Regions from separate parts of the Paraburkholderia sp. BR10954 genome, predicted to be linked through region 2. Evidence: predicted binding sites of a transcription regulator. Region 2 holds the regulator's gene; the other holds the start of a gene.
What was found. Region 2 encodes LexA, which represses DNA repair genes until DNA is damaged. Its sites were predicted from a motif close to ACTGTATNNNNATACAGT; they were not measured.
Positions count from the first base shown of each region.

Region 1 (8,661 bases), on a different contig from region 2:
GAGGACCCGAAGGGTCCGTACGTAAACGTGATCGCGATTCGCGAAGCGGACAAGAACAAGCCGTGGGTCGCGAAGCTCGTCGCGGCGTACCACTCGCCGGAAGTGAAGCAGTTCGTCGACAGCAAATTCGGCGGCTCGGTGATCACCTCCTGGTGATGCAATGATCCACGAACCAGGCAGAACACGACGGCAATGGGAAATTAGAGGTCGGAGTCGGAACCCGGGGTTGTTTCCCGGGTTTTTTAGAGATTAAAATAGAACGATCGTTCGATATTGCCGTCACGCCGCGGAGGAGCGATATCCTTCCGCAAAGCGCCCGCGACACGGCTGCCATGAGGGCAGTCGCTATAATGTTTGTCGGGTTGACGTATTCGTAACTTTGGAGCGTGTGCATGAAAATTCTGGTGCCAGTGAAAAGAGTGGTCGACTACAACGTGAAGGTCCGCGTGAAATCGGACGGTACGGGCGTCGATATTGCCAACGTGAAAATGTCGATGAATCCGTTCGACGAAATCGCGGTTGAAGAAGCCGTGCGGCTGAAGGAAGCGGGTATCGCGACCGAAGTAATCGCCGTGTCGGCCGGTATGACGCAGTCGCAGGAAACGCTGCGCACCGCGCTCGCGATCGGCGCGGACCGCGCGATCCTGATCGAATCGAACGAAGATCTGCAGCCGCTCGCAGTCGCGAAGCTGCTCAAGGCGCTGGTCGACAAGGAGCAGCCGCAACTGGTGATCCTCGGCAAGCAGGCGATCGACGACGACTCCAACCAGACCGGCCAGATGCTCGCCGCGCTGGCGAACCTGCCGCAGGCGACGTTCGCGTCGAAAGTGGTCGTGGCGGATGGCAAGGCGACGGTATCGCGTGAAGTGGATGGCGGCGCGGAAACGCTGTCGCTGACGCTGCCGGCCGTGGTCACGACCGATCTGCGCCTGAACGAGCCGCGCTACGTGACGCTGCCGAACATCATGAAGGCCAAGAAAAAGCCGCTGGAAACGGTGAAGCCCGAAGACCTCGGCGTCGATGTCACGCCGCGTCTTAAGACGCTGAAAGTCGCCGAGCCTCCGAAGCGCTCCGCCGGTGTGAAGGTGCCGGACGTGAAGACGCTGGTCGAGAAGCTGAAGACCGAAGCCAAGGTGCTGTGAGGAGACGCAAGAAATGACGAATCTGGTTAACCTGGTAGTAGCAGAACACGATAACGCGTCGATCAAGGCCGCGACGCTGAATACGATCGCAGCGGCACAGAAGATCGGTGGTGAGATTCACGTGCTGGTCGCGGGGCATAACGCGCAGGCTGCGGCCGATGCCGCAGCGAAGATCGCCGGCGTCGCCAAGGTACTGCTCGCCGACGCGCCGCAACTCGAAGCGGGTCTCGCGGAAAACGTCGAAGCGACGGTGCTGACGCTTGTGCAAGATGCGGCCAGGAACTACACGCACATCCTCGCGCCGGCTACCGCGTACGGCAAGAATATCGCGCCGCGTATCGCCGCAAAGCTCGACGTCGCGCAGATCAGCGACATCACTGCGGTGGACAGCGCCGACACGTTCGAGCGTCCTATTTATGCGGGCAACGCGATCGCAACGGTTCAATCTCAAGACCGGATCAAGGTCATCACCGTGCGCTCGACCGGTTTCGACGCCGTCGCAGCCGAAGGCGGCAGCGCAGCGGTCGAAAAGATCGAAGCCGCAGCCGACGCAGGCATCTCGCAGTTCGTGAGCCGCGAAGTGACGAAGCTCGATCGTCCGGAACTGACGAGCGCGAAGATCATCGTGTCCGGTGGCCGGGGTCTGGGCAATGGCGAGAACTACACGAAGGTGCTCGAGCCGCTGGCCGACAAGCTCGGCGCGGCACTGGGCGCATCGCGCGCAGCGGTCGACGCGGGCTTCGTGCCGAACGACTATCAGGTCGGCCAGACCGGCAAGATCGTCGCGCCGCAACTGTATGTCGCGGTCGGCATCTCGGGTGCGATCCAGCATCTGGCCGGCATGAAGGACTCGAAGGTCATCGTCGCGATCAACAAGGACGAAGAAGCGCCGATCTTCAGCGTGGCCGACTACGGCCTCGTCGGCGATCTGTTCACCATCGTGCCGGAACTCGTGAAGGAACTCGGCTAAGCGCCGCGGCGGTTGAAACAGGCCGCCGAAAATCAGCGAAGGGCGCTGGACCGACCAAGTCCCGCGCCCTTTTTTCATATCAAGGGAGGAGAACCGAAATGAGCTATACGGCGCCCATCAAGGACATGCTGTTCGTGATGAAAGAACTGGCCGGACTCGAAGACATCGCGAAGCTGCCCGGCTTCGAAGACGCGAACCTCGACACGGCGCAGGCCGTGCTCGGCGAGTCGGCGAAACTGTGCGGCGAAGTGCTTGCGCCGCTGAACGTCGACGGCGATCGCAACCCGAGCAGCTGGAAGGATGGCGTCGTCACCGCGACGCCCGGTTTCAGGGACGCGTTCCGCCAGTTCGCCGAGGGCGGCTGGCAGGGTGTGCAGCACCCGCTCGACTACGAAGGACAGGGGTTGCCGAAGCTGATCGGGACGCCATGCGTCGAAATGCTCAACGCATCGAATCTGTCGTTCGCGTTGTGTCCTTTGCTGACCGACGGCGCGATCGAAGCACTACTGACCGCCGCCAGCGAAGCGCAGAAACAGACCTTCGTGCCGAAGCTGATTTCAGGCGAATGGACCGGCACGATGAACCTGACCGAGCCGCAGGCGGGCTCCGATCTCGCGCTGGTGCGCACGCGCGCCGAGCCGCTGGGCGACGGTTCGTTCAAGCTGTTCGGCACGAAGATTTTCATTACCTGGGGCGAGCACGACATGGCGAAGAACATCGTCCATCTCGTCCTTGCGCGCACGCCTAACGCGCCCGATGGTGTGAAGGGCATTTCGCTGTTCCTCGTGCCGAAGTTTCTCGTCAACGAGGACGGCTCGCTCGGCGAGCGCAACGATGTGCATTGCGTGTCGATCGAGCACAAGCTCGGCATCAAGGCGAGCCCGACCGCGGTGCTGCAGTTCGGCGATCACGGCGGCGCGATCGGTCAGTTGATCGGCGAAGAGAATCGCGGCCTCGAATACATGTTCATCATGATGAATGCCGCGCGTTTCGCGGTCGGCATGCAAGGCGTCGCGATTTCGGATCGCGCGTATCAGAAGGCGGTCGCGTATGCGAAGGAGCGCGTGCAGAGCCGCCCCGTGGATGGCTCCGCGAAGCAGTCGGTCGCGATCATCCAGCACCCGGACGTGCGCCGCATGCTGTCGACGATGCGCTGCCTCACCGAGGCGTCGCGCGCGCTCGCGTACGTCGCTGCCTCGCACTGCGATATCGCGCATCGTCATCCTGACGACGCGACGCGTGCCAAGCATCAGGCGATCTACGAATACCTGGTGCCGATCGTTAAGGGCTGGAGCACGGAGCTGTCGATCGACGTGACGAGCCTCGGCGTGCAGGTGCATGGCGGTATGGGCTTCATCGAGGAAACCGGCGCCGCGCAGTACTACCGCGACGCGCGCATTCTGCCGATCTACGAAGGCACGACCGCGATCCAGGCCAATGACCTGATTGGTCGCAAGACGCTGCGCGACGGCGGTAAGGTCGCGAAAGAACTGCTTGCTGGTATCGCCGAAACGGTCGAAGCGCTCGGCGCGCAGCAGGGCGCGGCGTTCGCGTCGATGCGGACGCAACTCGCTGAGGGTCAGCGGGCGCTTGGCGCGGTCGTCGATTTCGTCGTCGCGAATGCGAAGGGCGATCCAAATGCGGTGTTCGCGGGCAGCGTGCCCTATCTGAAGCTCGCGGGCATCGTGCTAGGCGGCTGGCAGATGGCGCGTGCGCAGCTTGCGGCAGCGGCGAGGCGCGACGAGGATCCCGCGTTTCATGACGCGAAGATTGCGACCGCGCGGTTTTACGCCGAGCATGTGCTGCCGCAGGCGGCGGCGCTCGAAGTGGCGATCGTCAGCGCGAAGGGTGGCGAGGGCGTGCTGGCTTTGTCGGAAGACCAGTTCTAAGCATGCCTCGGTGCCTGCCGCGATTGCGGCGGCACCTTGGAAAACAAACGGCGCCTCGCGAGGCACCGTTTGTTTTTGCCGCTGCTGTTTGTTGCCGCGTGCGCTTGCGGCCAGGGCCGCGTCAGCGCACGCACTCGAACTCACGCATACGCCGGCCGATGTTCGCCCGCGGTCTCGCCGAGATAGCGATGCACCGACAGATCGTCCGCGCGGATCGCCGGTTGCTTGCCCGACATCAGGTCGGCGAGCAGTTGGCCTGAGCCGCACGACATCGTCCAGCCGAGCGTGCCGTGGCCGGTGTTCAGGAACAGGTTCGGCACCGGCGTGCGGCCGACGATCGGCGTGCTGTCCGGCGTCATTGGCCGTAGACCGGTCCAGAACGTCGCCTTCGACGTGTCGCCGCCGCCCGGGAACAGGTCGTTCACCGAAAGCTCGAGCGTCTTGCGGCGCGCCTCGCGCAGTGATTTGTCGAAGCCCACGACCTCAGCCATGCCGCCGACGCGAATCCGGTCATCGAAGCGCGTGATCGCGATCTTGTAGGTCTCGTCGAGCACGGTCGACACCGGCGCGGCAGCCGCGTCGACGATCGGCGCGGTGATCGAATAGCCCTTCAGCGGATAGACCGGAATCTTCACGATACCGTCGAGGAAGCGCGTCGAGTACGAGCCGAGCGCCACCACGAACGAGTCCGCGCGCACCAGTTCGCCGCCGCACTGCACGCCGGCGATGCGGCCGCCCGCCATCGCGAGCGCGTCGATCGGCGTGTTGTAGCGGAACTTGACGCCCAGTTGCTCGGCTAGTGCCGCGAGTCGCGTCGTGAACATCTGGCAGTCGCCGGTTTCGTCGCCGGGCAGGCGCAGGCCACCGGTGAGCTTGTGCGACACCGCGGCGAGCGCCGGTTCGGCCTTGCCGAGTTGGTCGGCGCTCAGCAGTTCGTACGGCACGTTGGCTTCCTGCAGCACGGCGATGTCTTTCGCGGCGCCGTCGAACTGCTGCTGCGTGCGAAATACCTGCAGCGTGCCACCGGTGCGGCCTTCGTACTGGATGCCAGTGTCGGCGCGCAGCGCCTGCAGGCAGTCGCGGCTGTATTCGGCGAGCCGCACCATGCGGCCCTTGTTCACCGCATAGCGCGGCGCCGTGCAGTTCTGCAGCATCTGCCACATCCATTGCAGCTGGAACGCGGTGCCGTCGAGGCGGATCGCGAGCGGCGCGTGCTTCTGGAACATCCACTTGACGGCCTTCAGCGGCACGCCCGGCGCGGACCACGGCGACGCGTAGCCCGGCGAGATCTGGCCCGCGTTGGCAAAGCTGGTTTCGAGCGCCGGGCCGGCCTCGCGATCGATGACGGTCACTTCGTGACCGGCGCGTGCGAGGTAGTACGCGCTCGTTACACCGACGACGCCACTGCCCAAAACGACGACTCGCATAGCTGCTCCAGATATCCAAAAATTGAGTGAGGGCAAGGCGCGTTTCGCTGGATTCGATCTGCTTCGATTCAACGAGCTGCAACGTGAGGTGAAATGCCGTCTGCCCAGTGTTAACCGCTATACTATTAACAGTGAAGCAGGTTTTGTTATCGTATTTTCATCATTTTCAGCAAAAACACTATGCGTACCCAGCGCCATCCCGTGCGGGCTCTCGATAAGCTCGATCACAAGATCCTGCGGCTCCTGCAGCAGGACGGCCGTATGGCGATGAAGGACCTGGCGGAACGGGTCGGTCTGTCGGTGACACCTTGCATCGAGCGCGTCAAGCGGATGGAGCGCGACGGCGTGATCACCGGCTACTACGCGCGCGTGAATCCGGCAGAACTGGGCGCGGCGCTGCTGGTGTTCGTCGAGATCACGCTCGATCACAAGAGCGGCAACATGTTCGACCAGTTCCGCCGCGAGGTGCAGAAGATCCCCGAGGTGCTCGAGTGCCACCTCGTGTCGGGCGATTTCGACTATCTGATCAAGGCGCGCATCGGCGAAATGGCCGACTACCGCAAGTTGCTCGGCGACATCCTGCTGCAGTTGCCGGGGGCGGTGCAGTCGAAGAGCTATGTGGTGATGGAGGAAATCAAGGAGACGCTGATCATCGCGGTTACCGACTAAGTGCCTGATCGCTGACGGGGCTGGTCGCGCATCTCGCGGCACACGAAGTGCTCGACAAACGGCGTAGATACTGTATATTTATACAGGTGTTTGCGCCGTTTTCTTTTGGCGCTTCGTTTGCGCTTGCTTTGCGTGGCCCGCCGTGGATGACCCCAACACCCCTGACATTCCCGAATTTCCGATCGCGCCGCCGGCGCCTCGCAAGGGGCGCGGTGCGGTCACGAACCTCCAGGGCCGCTACGAAGTCGACCAGCGCGAGGCCGTCGACGACGGCTGGCAGGCGGCCGACGAAGACGGCGAGCCGAAGCTCCTGCGCACGCAGGTGTTCGAGGAGCGCGCGAAAACCATCCTCACACGCAACGCGTCGCCGGACATTCCGTTCAATGTGTCGCTGAATCCGTATCGCGGTTGCGAGCACGGCTGTATCTATTGCTTCGCGCGGCCCACGCACAGCTACCTGGGCTTGTCGCCGGGGCTCGATTTCGAGAGCCGCATTTACGCGAAGATCAACGCGCCCGAACTGCTCGAGCGGGAACTGTCGAAGAAATCCTATGTGCCCGAGCCGATCGCGCTCGGCGTCGCGACCGACGCATGGCAGCCGGCCGAACGCGACTTGCGACTTACGCGTCGGGTGATCGAGGTACTCAGCGAGCGCAATCACCCGTTCGCGGCGATCACCAAATCGTCGCTGATCGAGCGCGATATCGACCTGCTCGCGCCGATGGCGGAGCGCGGGCAATTCATGGCCGCGATCACGATCACCACGCTGGACGCCGACATCGCGCGCACGCTCGAACCGCGCGCGGCCACGCCGTCGCGCCGCCTGCGCACGATCCGTACGCTCAGCGAGGCGGGCATTCCGGTCGGCGTCAGCATCGCGCCAGTGATCCCGTTCGTCACCGAACCGGACATGGAGCGCGTGCTCGAAGCGTGCGCGGAAGCGGGCGCCAGCAACGCGAGCTATATCGTGCTGCGCTTGCCGTGGGAGGTCGCGCCACTGTTCAAGGATTGGCTGAGCGCACACTTCCCGGATCGGGCCGAGCGCGTGATGAACCGTGTGCACGACATGCGGGGCGGCAAGGATTACGACTCGTCGTTCTCGACCCGCATGAAGGGAGAGGGGTTATGGGCGGATCTGCTCAAGCAGCGCTTTCACAAGGCCGCGCGCCGGTTGGGGCTGAGCGGGCGTGACCGCGGCATTCTCGACATGTCGCACTTTCGCCGGATCGAGTCGCCGCGAGCCGAGCAGGCGAGCGCACCGGCGCCTGACAATCCACAATTGAGGCTTTTCTAGCGAGCAGGAATGCCTGCTGGGCCCACGGGTGTTACTGCGAAATCGCTTTGGCCGCTTCGACCTGGCTTTCGAAGTAGGTCTGGAACGCGAGCGCGAGACCGGTCATCAACAGAAACGCACCAATGAGCAGCGAAAAGATCACGACGAAAATGACCGTCCAGCCTGAGCGGCTTTTGCGTTGCGTGTGGGCGTTGAATTGCGCATCCCATTTCTGATCCGGACGCAGCCCGTAGACGAGCGCGGCCAGAAACGCAGCGAACAGTGAAACCGCACCGATCGACGCGAGCACCCAGCCGAGGATCGACGCGCGCTCGGTCGCGATCAGCAGCATCACGCCGGGAATGCCGATCAGCGTGCCGAGCAGATGCGTCCAGCCGAAGATGTCCCGGATGCCATATAGATAGAAGCGGTGGGCGCCGAGGCTGCCGAACAGGAACGCCAGCGCGGCGGTGAGCGTCTTGGATCTGAAGCGCGGGGAGGTCGAGGCAAAGGTGGACATGAACGCGTGGGCAGAGTGACAGGCGGTCGAAAGGAGCGGTGTGCCGCAGGGCGCGGACCGACGCGCATTCTACGCCTGCGGCGGGCGGGTGGTTACGTTGAGGGCGAGCGCCCGCGCTGAAAGCGGGGCGGCGGCATGCGCCGGAACTGGCAGAAGACCAGTGCAGCCGCTCAGCCGGACATACATGCATCCGCGCTCTACGGCGCCGAATACGTGACGCGATAGATCGCGCCGGCGGTATCGTCGCTGATCAGTAGCGAACCGTCCGGCAGCGGCAGCACGTCGGCGGGACGGCCCCACACCGATTCGCCGGGTTGCAGCCAGCCTTCGGCAAAGACTTGCTGGCGTGCGTGGCTGCCGTCAGGGTCGGTGATCACGCGCACCACGCGGTAGCCTACCTTCTTGCTGCGGTTCCACGAGCCGTGCTCGGCGATGAAGATATTGTTGCGGTAGTCGGGCGGAAACATTGGGCCGTCGTAGAAGCGCATGCCAAGCGCCGCCACGTGCGCGCCAAGCTTGACCACGGGCGGCGTGAAGTCGCTGCACGGATGATCCTTGCCGAACTCGGGGTCGGGCGTGTCGCCGCCGTGACAGTACGGAAAGCCGAAGTTCATGCCGACTCGTGACGCACGGCTGAGCTTGTCGCTCGGAATGTCGTCGCCGAGCAGGTCGCGACCGTTGTCGGTGAACCACAGTTCGTGGGTGACCGGATGCCACGCGAAGCCAACCGAATTGCGGACGCCGCGCGCGACGACCTCGTAGTGGCTACCG
Region 1 is NZ_JBFRCK010000007.1:222,767-231,427, reverse strand. Features, by position in the region: gene AB4Y34_RS13770 (MetQ/NlpA family ABC transporter substrate-binding protein) at 1-156, shown strand, start outside; gene AB4Y34_RS13765 (electron transfer flavoprotein subunit beta/FixA family protein) at 393-1,142, shown strand; gene AB4Y34_RS13760 (electron transfer flavoprotein subunit alpha/FixB family protein) at 1,165-2,112, shown strand; gene AB4Y34_RS13755 (acyl-CoA dehydrogenase) at 2,211-4,001, shown strand; gene AB4Y34_RS13750 (D-amino acid dehydrogenase) at 4,142-5,428, opposite strand; gene AB4Y34_RS13745 (Lrp/AsnC ligand binding domain-containing protein) at 5,609-6,097, shown strand; gene AB4Y34_RS13740 (PA0069 family radical SAM protein) at 6,240-7,391, shown strand; gene AB4Y34_RS13735 (NINE protein) at 7,423-7,890, opposite strand; gene AB4Y34_RS13730 (sorbosone dehydrogenase family protein) at 8,088-8,661, opposite strand, start outside.
Region 1: AB4Y34_RS13740 (PA0069 family radical SAM protein) is a predicted target of LexA. The motif match lies at 6,167-6,184, and genes of this name have one in related genera.

Region 2 (8,661 bases):
AAGGTCAACGTGGTCATGCTGGATACTCGTTCATGGTTGATGCTCGCGCGGTTGTTCGTCTTGCGGTGTTGCGGTACTGCGGTACTACCGCCCTGCTGGCCACCGGGTCCAGGTTAGCCGAAAGCGCGCCCATTGGGCGCGCCCTTGTTGCCTGTGCCCGTGCTCCAGGCGATGGTTGTTACTGCGGCTGATAAATCGAATCGAACACGCCGCCGTCCGCGAAATGGGTCTTCTGCGCGTTGGTCCAGCCGCCGAACGAATCGTCGATCGTGTACAGCTTCAGCTTCGGAAACTTCGCGGTCAGATCGGCCGGCACCTTGTTCGAACGCGGACGATAGAAATTGCGCGCGGCGATCTCCTGCCCTTCCTCGCTATACAGGAAGTTCAGATACGCGTCGGCCAGCTTGCGCGTGCCGTGTTTGTCGACGACCTTGTCGACCACCGCGACCGGCGGCTCGGCCAGGATGCTCACCGTCGGCACCACGATCTCGAACTTGTCCGGACCGAACTCCTTCACCGACAGAAACGCCTCGTTTTCCCACGCGATCAGCACATCGCCGATACCGCGCTGCACGAAGCTGGTGGTCGCGCCGCGCGCGCCCGAATCGAGCACGCCGGCGTTCTTGTACAGCTTGCTGACGAACTCCTTGGCCTTCTGGTCGTTGCCGCCCGGCTGATGCTCGGCGTACGCCCACGCGGCCAGGTAGTTCCAGCGCGCGCCGCCCGAGGTCTTCGGATTCGGCGTCACGATCGACACGCCCGGCTTCACCAGATCGTCCCAATCCTTGATGTGCTTCGGGTTGCCCTTACGCACCAGAAACACGATCGTCGACGTGTACGGCGATGCGTTGTCCGGCAGACGCTTCTGCCAGTTCTTGTCGACGAGCCCCTTGTTCGCGATGGCGTCGATGTCATATGCGAGCGCGAGCGTCACGACGTCGGCCTGCAGACCGTCGACCACCGAGCGAGCCTGCGCGCCCGAGCCGCCGTGCGACTGCTTGAAGGTGACGGCTTCGCCGGTCTTGGCCTTCCATTCTTTGCCGAATGCCTGATTGATGTCCTGATACAGCTCGCGCGTCGGATCGTAGGACACGTTCAGCAGCGTGGTGTCGGCGTGCGCGACGCCGCTTGCGCCAAACATGCCGAGCGTACCCGCCGCGCCGACGGCAAGCGCCGTGATCACTTTTCTGGTTCGAGCCGCGAGCCCCGTATGCCGATGGTCCATTTCAATATTTCTCCGCGTGATGTCCGCTGCTGAGCGTCTGGTGTTGTTTTGCGTCGCGGTCACGTGCACATGAGCGCTAACCGGAAGCCAGTCTATCGAAGGGCTTTCATCATTAAAAATAATGTTTCTTCATTTTTTAATGCTCAAAAGTGGTAACGGCAGACGCGCCGGCTGTTCAGACGTGGAAATCGTCGTCATGTCGCCGATAAACGACGCCCCAGCGCGCCCCTTGCGTCGAACTTAAAGTAAAGCTTGAAATGCGCCGAATACTGTATAAAAATACAGTCACCTGTTCATACATACAGTGGCCATGACCAAACTCACCGCACGACAGCAGCAGGTTTTCGATCTGATCCGCCGCGCGATCGAACGCACCGGCTTCCCGCCCACTCGCGCGGAAATTGCCGCCGAACTCGGTTTCAGCTCGGCCAATTCCGCGGAAGAGCATCTGCGCGCGCTGGCGCGCAAGGGCGTGATCGAACTCGCGGCCGGCGCGTCGCGCGGCATCCGCCTGCTGTCCGGGCAGGAGGATGCGCCGCACCAGTTCACGCTGCCGCATGCGGGCCTGATGCAGTTGTCATTGCCGCTGATCGGCCGGGTCGCGGCGGGTAGCCCGATCCTCGCGCAGGAACATATCTCGCAGCACTACGCGTGCGACCCGGCGCTGTTCTCGAGCAAGCCCGACTACCTGCTGAAGGTGCGCGGCCTGTCGATGCGCGACGCCGGCATTCTCGACGGCGACCTGCTCGCGGTGCAAAAGCGCAGCGAAGCGAAAGACGGCCAGATCATCATTGCGCGGCTTGGCGACGACGTGACGGTCAAGCGTCTGAAGCGCCGGCCGAACGGCATCGAACTGATCGCCGAAAACCCCGACTACGACAACATCTTCGTGGAAACCGGCAGCGCGGATTTCGCGCTCGAAGGGATCGCGGTCGGGCTGATTCGCCCCAGCGAGTTCTGATCTTTATTGCCGGAACGCTCGCGCCGGTTTGTCCGAACCAAGCCGCATTAACGCCCGCATTAACGCCCGCATTAACGCCCGCATTACGCCGCGCATTCAAGCCGCATCGTCTGGAGAGACTCATGGAACGCCTTGCCCGCCTGCTGCCTTTTCGCCAGTTCGGCCGTCTGCGCCATCTGCGCAAGCTCACGCCTTGCGCGCCGATCGAGGCGCCCGCGGCGCGCACGCCGTCGCTGTTCGACGTGCCTGCCGAAGCTTGCGGTCTGCCGTCGTCGTTGCCGGCGTTTGCGCGCGTATCGCTGAATTCGGCGCTGAATATCGCGGAGCCCGCGCGCCGCGCTCCGGTGCGGGTCTATCATGGACCGTCGCGACTGATCATGGTCGGCACGGTCGACGCCGTATGCCGTATGATCGATCGTTGCATAGCCGACGAAGCCAACGTGCACGGCGCGGTGTTCGAAGCCTGAGCGAATTCTGAGCACGCATGCAATAAGCACTTCGGATGTTCAGAGATTCGCGTGGGATGGGATCGTTTCGACCTCGCCGTGGTCGACGTTAGATCATCACTGACGTGGAGTCCCATTCGATGACCATTCCGAAACGCACACAGGGCAGCGCCACCCGGCCGCTGCTGATCACGCTGATCGTGGTGATCGTGATTGCCGCGCTGGGGTTTATTTACGCGTCACCGTATCTCGCGGTGAACAATCTGAAACGCGCGGCAGACGCGCGTGATGTGCAAACCGTCAATCAGTACGTCGACTTCCCTGCGCTGCGCGATAGCCTGAAGCAGCAGGTGGGCGCGATGCTGACGCGCCGCCTCGAAGCGGATGCCGGCAACAAGATGGCCACGATCGGCGCGGTGATCGGCGTGACACTGATCGGCCCGCTCGTCGATGCCTATGCGACACCCGACGGCGTCGCGGCACTGCTCAACGGCATGCCGCCGCGCGGCACACCGGGCGAGCAACCGGCAGCACCGCCAGCCGCAGGCGGCGAAGCGCCGGCCGCATCGGCCGCGGGCGACACCACCATGCACGCAAGCGCGCCGCCGCCCGGGCGTCAAAGCACGGCCGGCTATCGGAGTCTCAACGAGTTTGTGGTCACGTACCGGCGCGGCGAAGGCAACGCGAACTATTCGGCCATCTTTCGTCGCGAAGGTCTGGTCACGTGGAAGCTCGCGGCGATCAATCTGAACGAGTGAGGGTTCAAGCCGTGAACTGCGGAGATGCGCGGGCTGGCCATTGGAGCCAGCCGCGTGTCAGGTTTGTTCCTATTACGCCGCGGCCGCCTGCTGCTGCTCCTGCGCGGACGAGCATGCCACCAGAATGCTGCACGACACGCGGTCGAGCAGCGGCGTGTTGCCCGCCCCCATCCACCACCTCGACAAACCGGTCCGGCAGCGATGTCCCACCACCACGAGGTCGACGTGCAACTCGTTGGCAAGATTGGCGATCTCGTCGATCGGATGACCGAATGCGAAATGCCCCTGCGCGTTCACGCCTCGCTCGGTCAGCCAGTTCACGCCCTCCTGCAGAATTTCGCGGGCCGTTTTTTCGAAGCTTCCGCAGGCCACATCGGTCAATAAGCCCGCGCTTTGCGCGATGCTGGAACGCATGTCTACTACCGACAGCAGATGCGTTTCCGCCTTCAGGTCCAACGCCAGATCGGCGCCGCAACGCAGGGCTTTGCGGCCTTCGCGCGAGCCGTCGTAGCACAACAGGATTTTCTGGTAGCTCGCCATCTGTCTTCTCCCATTCGCGCGGAAAGCGCGGTCTGAATCAATCATGGTGCGCCGCAATTCAGCTTGCAAGGGATGGAAAACGCTAAGTGCATAGTCGGTGCGTGCTGAAGCCGTCTGCACAAGCGTTGGGCCACCTGGAGCAGTGTTCGCACACGTTTGCGGCACCGCAAAACTTCGTATGCGAACGCATCGCATCCCATGCATTACGCGTTCCCGGACACCCGCTCGCGTCAGTGGCCGATACCCTAGAATAGGCGGCCTGTGCGCAATGCGTGCGTCGCAGGTATGTTGTGTGTCTTGCGCGTACGTTATGTCTTCTTCCGGAGCCTCGCTCGAGTCATGCCCGCAGCCCCCATCGAATTCCATCAGGTCAGGAAAAACTATGGCGAAAAAACGGTCGTCGACGGATTGTCGTTTCATGTGAACACCGGCGAATGCTTCGGGCTGCTCGGCCCCAACGGCGCCGGCAAGACCACGACGCTGCGCATGCTGCTCGGCATCGCGGCGCCCGACGCCGGCGCGATCCGCCTATGCGGCGAACCGATCCCTGGCCGCGCGCGCCTCGCGCGCTCGCGCGTGGGCGTGGTGCCGCAGTTCGACAACCTCGATCCCGATTTCACCGTGCGTGAAAATCTGCTCGTGTTCGGCCGCTACTTCGGTCTGAGCGCCGCGCAGTGTCGCGCGGCGGTGCCGGGTCTGCTCGAATTCGCCCGCCTCGAGCACAAGGCGGACGCACGCGTGAGCGAACTGTCGGGCGGCATGAAGCGGCGCCTCACGCTGGCGCGCGCGCTGATCAACGATCCCGACGTGCTGATCATGGACGAGCCGACCACCGGTCTCGACCCGCAAGCGCGCCATCTGATCTGGGAGCGACTGAGATCGCTGCTCGTGCGCGGCAAGACCATCCTGCTGACCACGCACTTCATGGAAGAAGCCGAACGGCTCTGTCATCGACTGTGCGTAATCGAGGAAGGACGCAAGATCGCAGAAGGCGCGCCGCGCGAGCTGATCGAGTCCGAGATCGGCTGCGACGTGATCGAGATCTACGGTCCCGATCCGTTTGCATTGCGCGACGAACTCGCGCCGCTCGCCGAGCGCACCGAGATCAGCGGCGAGACACTGTTCTGTTACGTGAACGACGCGCAGCCCGTGCATATGCGCCTGAAGCAGCGCGCGGATTTGCGCTATCTGCATCGGCCGGCGAATCTCGAAGATGTGTTTCTGCGGCTCACCGGCCGCGAAATGCAGGACTGAACCCGCAGCGAGAAACTTGATGGACGCACGCACTTACGAAACCCAAGAAGGCACGCCATCGGCGCAAGAGCCGTTCGGCGCCTTCCCTGCCAATGCCACGAACTGGATCGCGGTATGGCGCCGCAACTATCTGGTGTGGAAGAAGCTCGCGATTGCGTCGATGTTCGGCAACCTCGCCGATCCGATGATCTATCTGTTCGGTCTCGGCTTGGGGCTCGGGCTGATGGTCGGGCACGTCGACGGCGTGTCGTATATCTCGTTCCTCGCGGCGGGCACGGTGGCGTCGAGCGTGATGATGTCGGCTAGCTTCGAGTCGATGTATTCGGGCTTTTCGCGCATGCACGTGCAGCGAACGTGGGAGGCGATCATGCATACGCCGCTCACGCTCGGCGATATCGTGCTCGGCGAGGTAGTGTGGGCCGCCAGCAAATCGGTGTTGTCGGGAGTGGCGATCATGCTGGTGGCGGGCGCGCTCGGCTATGCGAGTTTTCCGTCGATGCTGCTCGCGCTGCCGGTCATCGTGCTGGCCGGTCTCGCGTTCGCGAGCCTCGCGATGATCGTGACGGCGCTCGCGCCGTCGTACGACTTTTTCATGTTCTATCAGACGCTCGTGCTCACGCCGATGCTGCTGCTCTCCGGCGTGTTCTTTCCGATCTCGCAGCTGCCCGGCCCCGCTCAAGCGGTGACCGCCGCGCTGCCGCTCGCCAATGCGGTCGATCTGATGCGCCCGGCGATGCTCGGCCGGCCGATGGAGCACGCGGCGCTGCATGTGAGCGTACTGGCCGCTTATGCAGTCGGCGGCTTTATCGTGTCGGCGATCCTGTTTCGGCGCCGCATGATGAAGTAAGCCGAGCGCGCCGGTCGTCGCTCTGCGCGTTTGCTATCGTCGCGCGCTCAGTCCTCGTCATCGGTCCACGGAATGTCGACGTCGGAGATGAACGCGACCGTCGCGAACGGGCCGCCCTCGTGACGCCCGATCTTGCCATCGGCGCGCTGCCATTCGACCCGGAACACGGTGGCCGGATCGTCCGCGATCAGCCGCACCGTGCGTAATTCATCGGGATCGGCATCCTCGACCGGACCGTCGAGCGAGATCAGCAGCGCCTGCGGCCATAAACCATCTGCGGGATCGTAGATCTTGTCGCCGTCGTGAATCAACGTGAAGGCTTCCACGCCGATGGTCGCCGACGCATCGACGATCATCTTGGCGAGCGCACGCAACAGCGCGGTCGCTCTCGCCGAATTTGCCTGGCGGATCGCGAGATCACCGCGCGTGAGCGCCTGCTCGAGTTTCGGATTGGTTTTCTGTTGCGCCATGGATGTGTTGGTCCTATCGCTCTGTTGTGGGCAACGCGCCATCGGGACGACGCGCCGCGTTTCTTTTTGGGGGTGCATCTATTGCCGCTTGTGTGCATTGCAGCATCGCGGGCTGCGCGGCCGGTCCGCGCTTCGACTGCCGTTGTTCTGCCGTTTCCCCCGATCGTGGCGCGCACCATCAGGGCCGTTTTCTCAGGGCCGTCCTTTGCCGTCCACCACAGTTTAGGTCGTGATGCGGATTCAGGGAGAACATTTGCCGCTTAGTGCGTGGCATGTGTCGCATTTCATGCATCGGCTCGCCGGCGACGCGGCGTGTGCTTGCCGCGCCCTCGGTCCGCCTTCGAGGCCTGAGCCCCGGCAGGATTCGGATCCGCGATCCGTGCGATCAGATGGTCGCGAAACGCCCGCACCGACGGCGGCAACTCGCGCCCCGCCATCGTCTGCACCTGGATACTGCGCTGGCGCATCTGCGGGTCGGTCAGCGGAATCACGACGAAGCCGTCGGCCGCATAGCGGTCGCGCACCGACAGCAGCCCCGTGAACATGATCGCGCCGGACTTCTGCGCATAGCGATAACTCGCGCCACTGTTGTTGCAGATCAGATCCGGCTCGAGCAGGATGCCTTCGAGCGCGCAGGTGATGTCGATCAACTGGCGAAGCGTGGTGCCGGTCTCCGACAACACCAGCGGATAACGGCTCACCTCGGCGAGCGACAGCTTGGCGCGCGCCGCGAGCGGATGATCGGCGCGCAGCAGCACGAACACCGGCGCGCGCTCGGTGTGCTCGACCTTGACGCCCTTCTCCGGCGCGAGGCTGAACGACAACGCGATGTCGACATCACCGTCGCGCACATGCCGGGTCGCGTCGGCCGGCGACATCACAGTCAACGTGAAATCGATGCCGGGATGCTCGGCGCGGAAATCCGCGATCGCGGCGGGCAGGAAGTCGACCGCGAAGCCCTCGGCGGTGGCGATCTTGATCCGGCTGCCGTGCAGGCTAGCGAGACCGCTGAGCTCCTTCATCACGTGCTCGGCTTCCAGCAGGCTGCGTTGCGCGTACGCGAGCAGCCGCTCGCCCGCCTCGGACAGCGCCATGCCGCGCGGACGCCGCTCGAATAGCGTGACGCCGAGTTCGCTCTCGAGCCGCGCGATCTGACGGCTGAGCGCCGATACCGCGACATGCAGCCGTTCGGACGCATCGCTCAGCGAGCCGCTGCGCGCGACTTCGACGAAATAACGCAACGCGATGCCATGCAGTGAACGTGCCATCCGGGACGCCTCGATCGAATCGGTTGCAACGGTGCGACGACGCTTTGCCTTTCCGGCAATGCTAGCTTCGAAACATGATCATTGTGACAAAAATGACGCGCTTCTAGAATCGATCGCAATGAGATCGCGGACAAATCGCCCGAAGACCCTGCCATCGGACCGCGGCCCTCTGCCGCCTCGCCCATCCCCCGCATTGGAGACACTGACATGAGCCGCCACCAGGCCATCGAGCTTGCCACCCGGCACTTCGAATCCGGCGCTTTTCTCGCCGACCTGAACCGCCGCGTCGGTATTCGCACCGAAAGCCGGGAAAGCGGTCGCGGCGCGCTGCTGCGGTCTTATCTGACCAACGAAATCCAGCCCGCAGCGGAGCGCATCGGCTTCAGCACGCGCATCGTCGATAACCCGGTCGACGGTTTCGGTCCGTTCCTGATCGCGAACCGTCACGAAGGCGATCATCTGCCGACCGTGCTGATCTACGGCCACGGCGACGTCGTGCGCGGCTACGACAGCCAGTGGCGCGCGCCGCTGACGCCGTGGGCGGTGACGGTCGTTGGCGAGCGCTGGTTCGGTCGCGGCACTGCCGACAACAAAGGCCAGCACTCGATCAATCTCGCCGCGCTCGCGTGCACGCTCGCCGCGCGCGACGGCAAACTCGGCTTCAACACGAAGCTGCTGATCGAAATGGGCGAGGAAACCGGCTCGCCGGGGCTCGATGCGATCTGCCGCGCGCACCGCGACGAACTCGCCGCCGACGTGCTGATCGCCTCCGACGGCCCGCGTCTCGCCGCGCGTCGTCCGACCGTGTTTCTCGGCTCGCGCGGCGCGGTCAATTTCAAGCTGTCGCTGAACCTGCGCGACGGCGCGCATCACTCGGGCAACTGGGGCGGCC
Region 2 is NZ_JBFRCK010000025.1:62,434-71,094, reverse strand. Features, by position in the region: gene cysT (sulfate ABC transporter permease subunit CysT) at 1-17, opposite strand, end outside; gene AB4Y34_RS28555 (sulfate ABC transporter substrate-binding protein) at 179-1,225, opposite strand; gene lexA (transcriptional repressor LexA) at 1,536-2,186, shown strand; gene AB4Y34_RS28545 (hypothetical protein) at 2,309-2,653, shown strand; gene AB4Y34_RS28540 (DUF2939 domain-containing protein) at 2,773-3,390, shown strand; gene AB4Y34_RS28535 (universal stress protein) at 3,463-3,930, opposite strand; gene nodI (nodulation factor ABC transporter ATP-binding protein NodI) at 4,270-5,184, shown strand; gene AB4Y34_RS28525 (ABC transporter permease) at 5,204-6,031, shown strand; gene AB4Y34_RS28520 (hypothetical protein) at 6,079-6,501, opposite strand; gene AB4Y34_RS28515 (LysR family transcriptional regulator) at 6,786-7,769, opposite strand; gene AB4Y34_RS28510 (M20 family metallopeptidase) at 7,977-8,661, shown strand, end outside.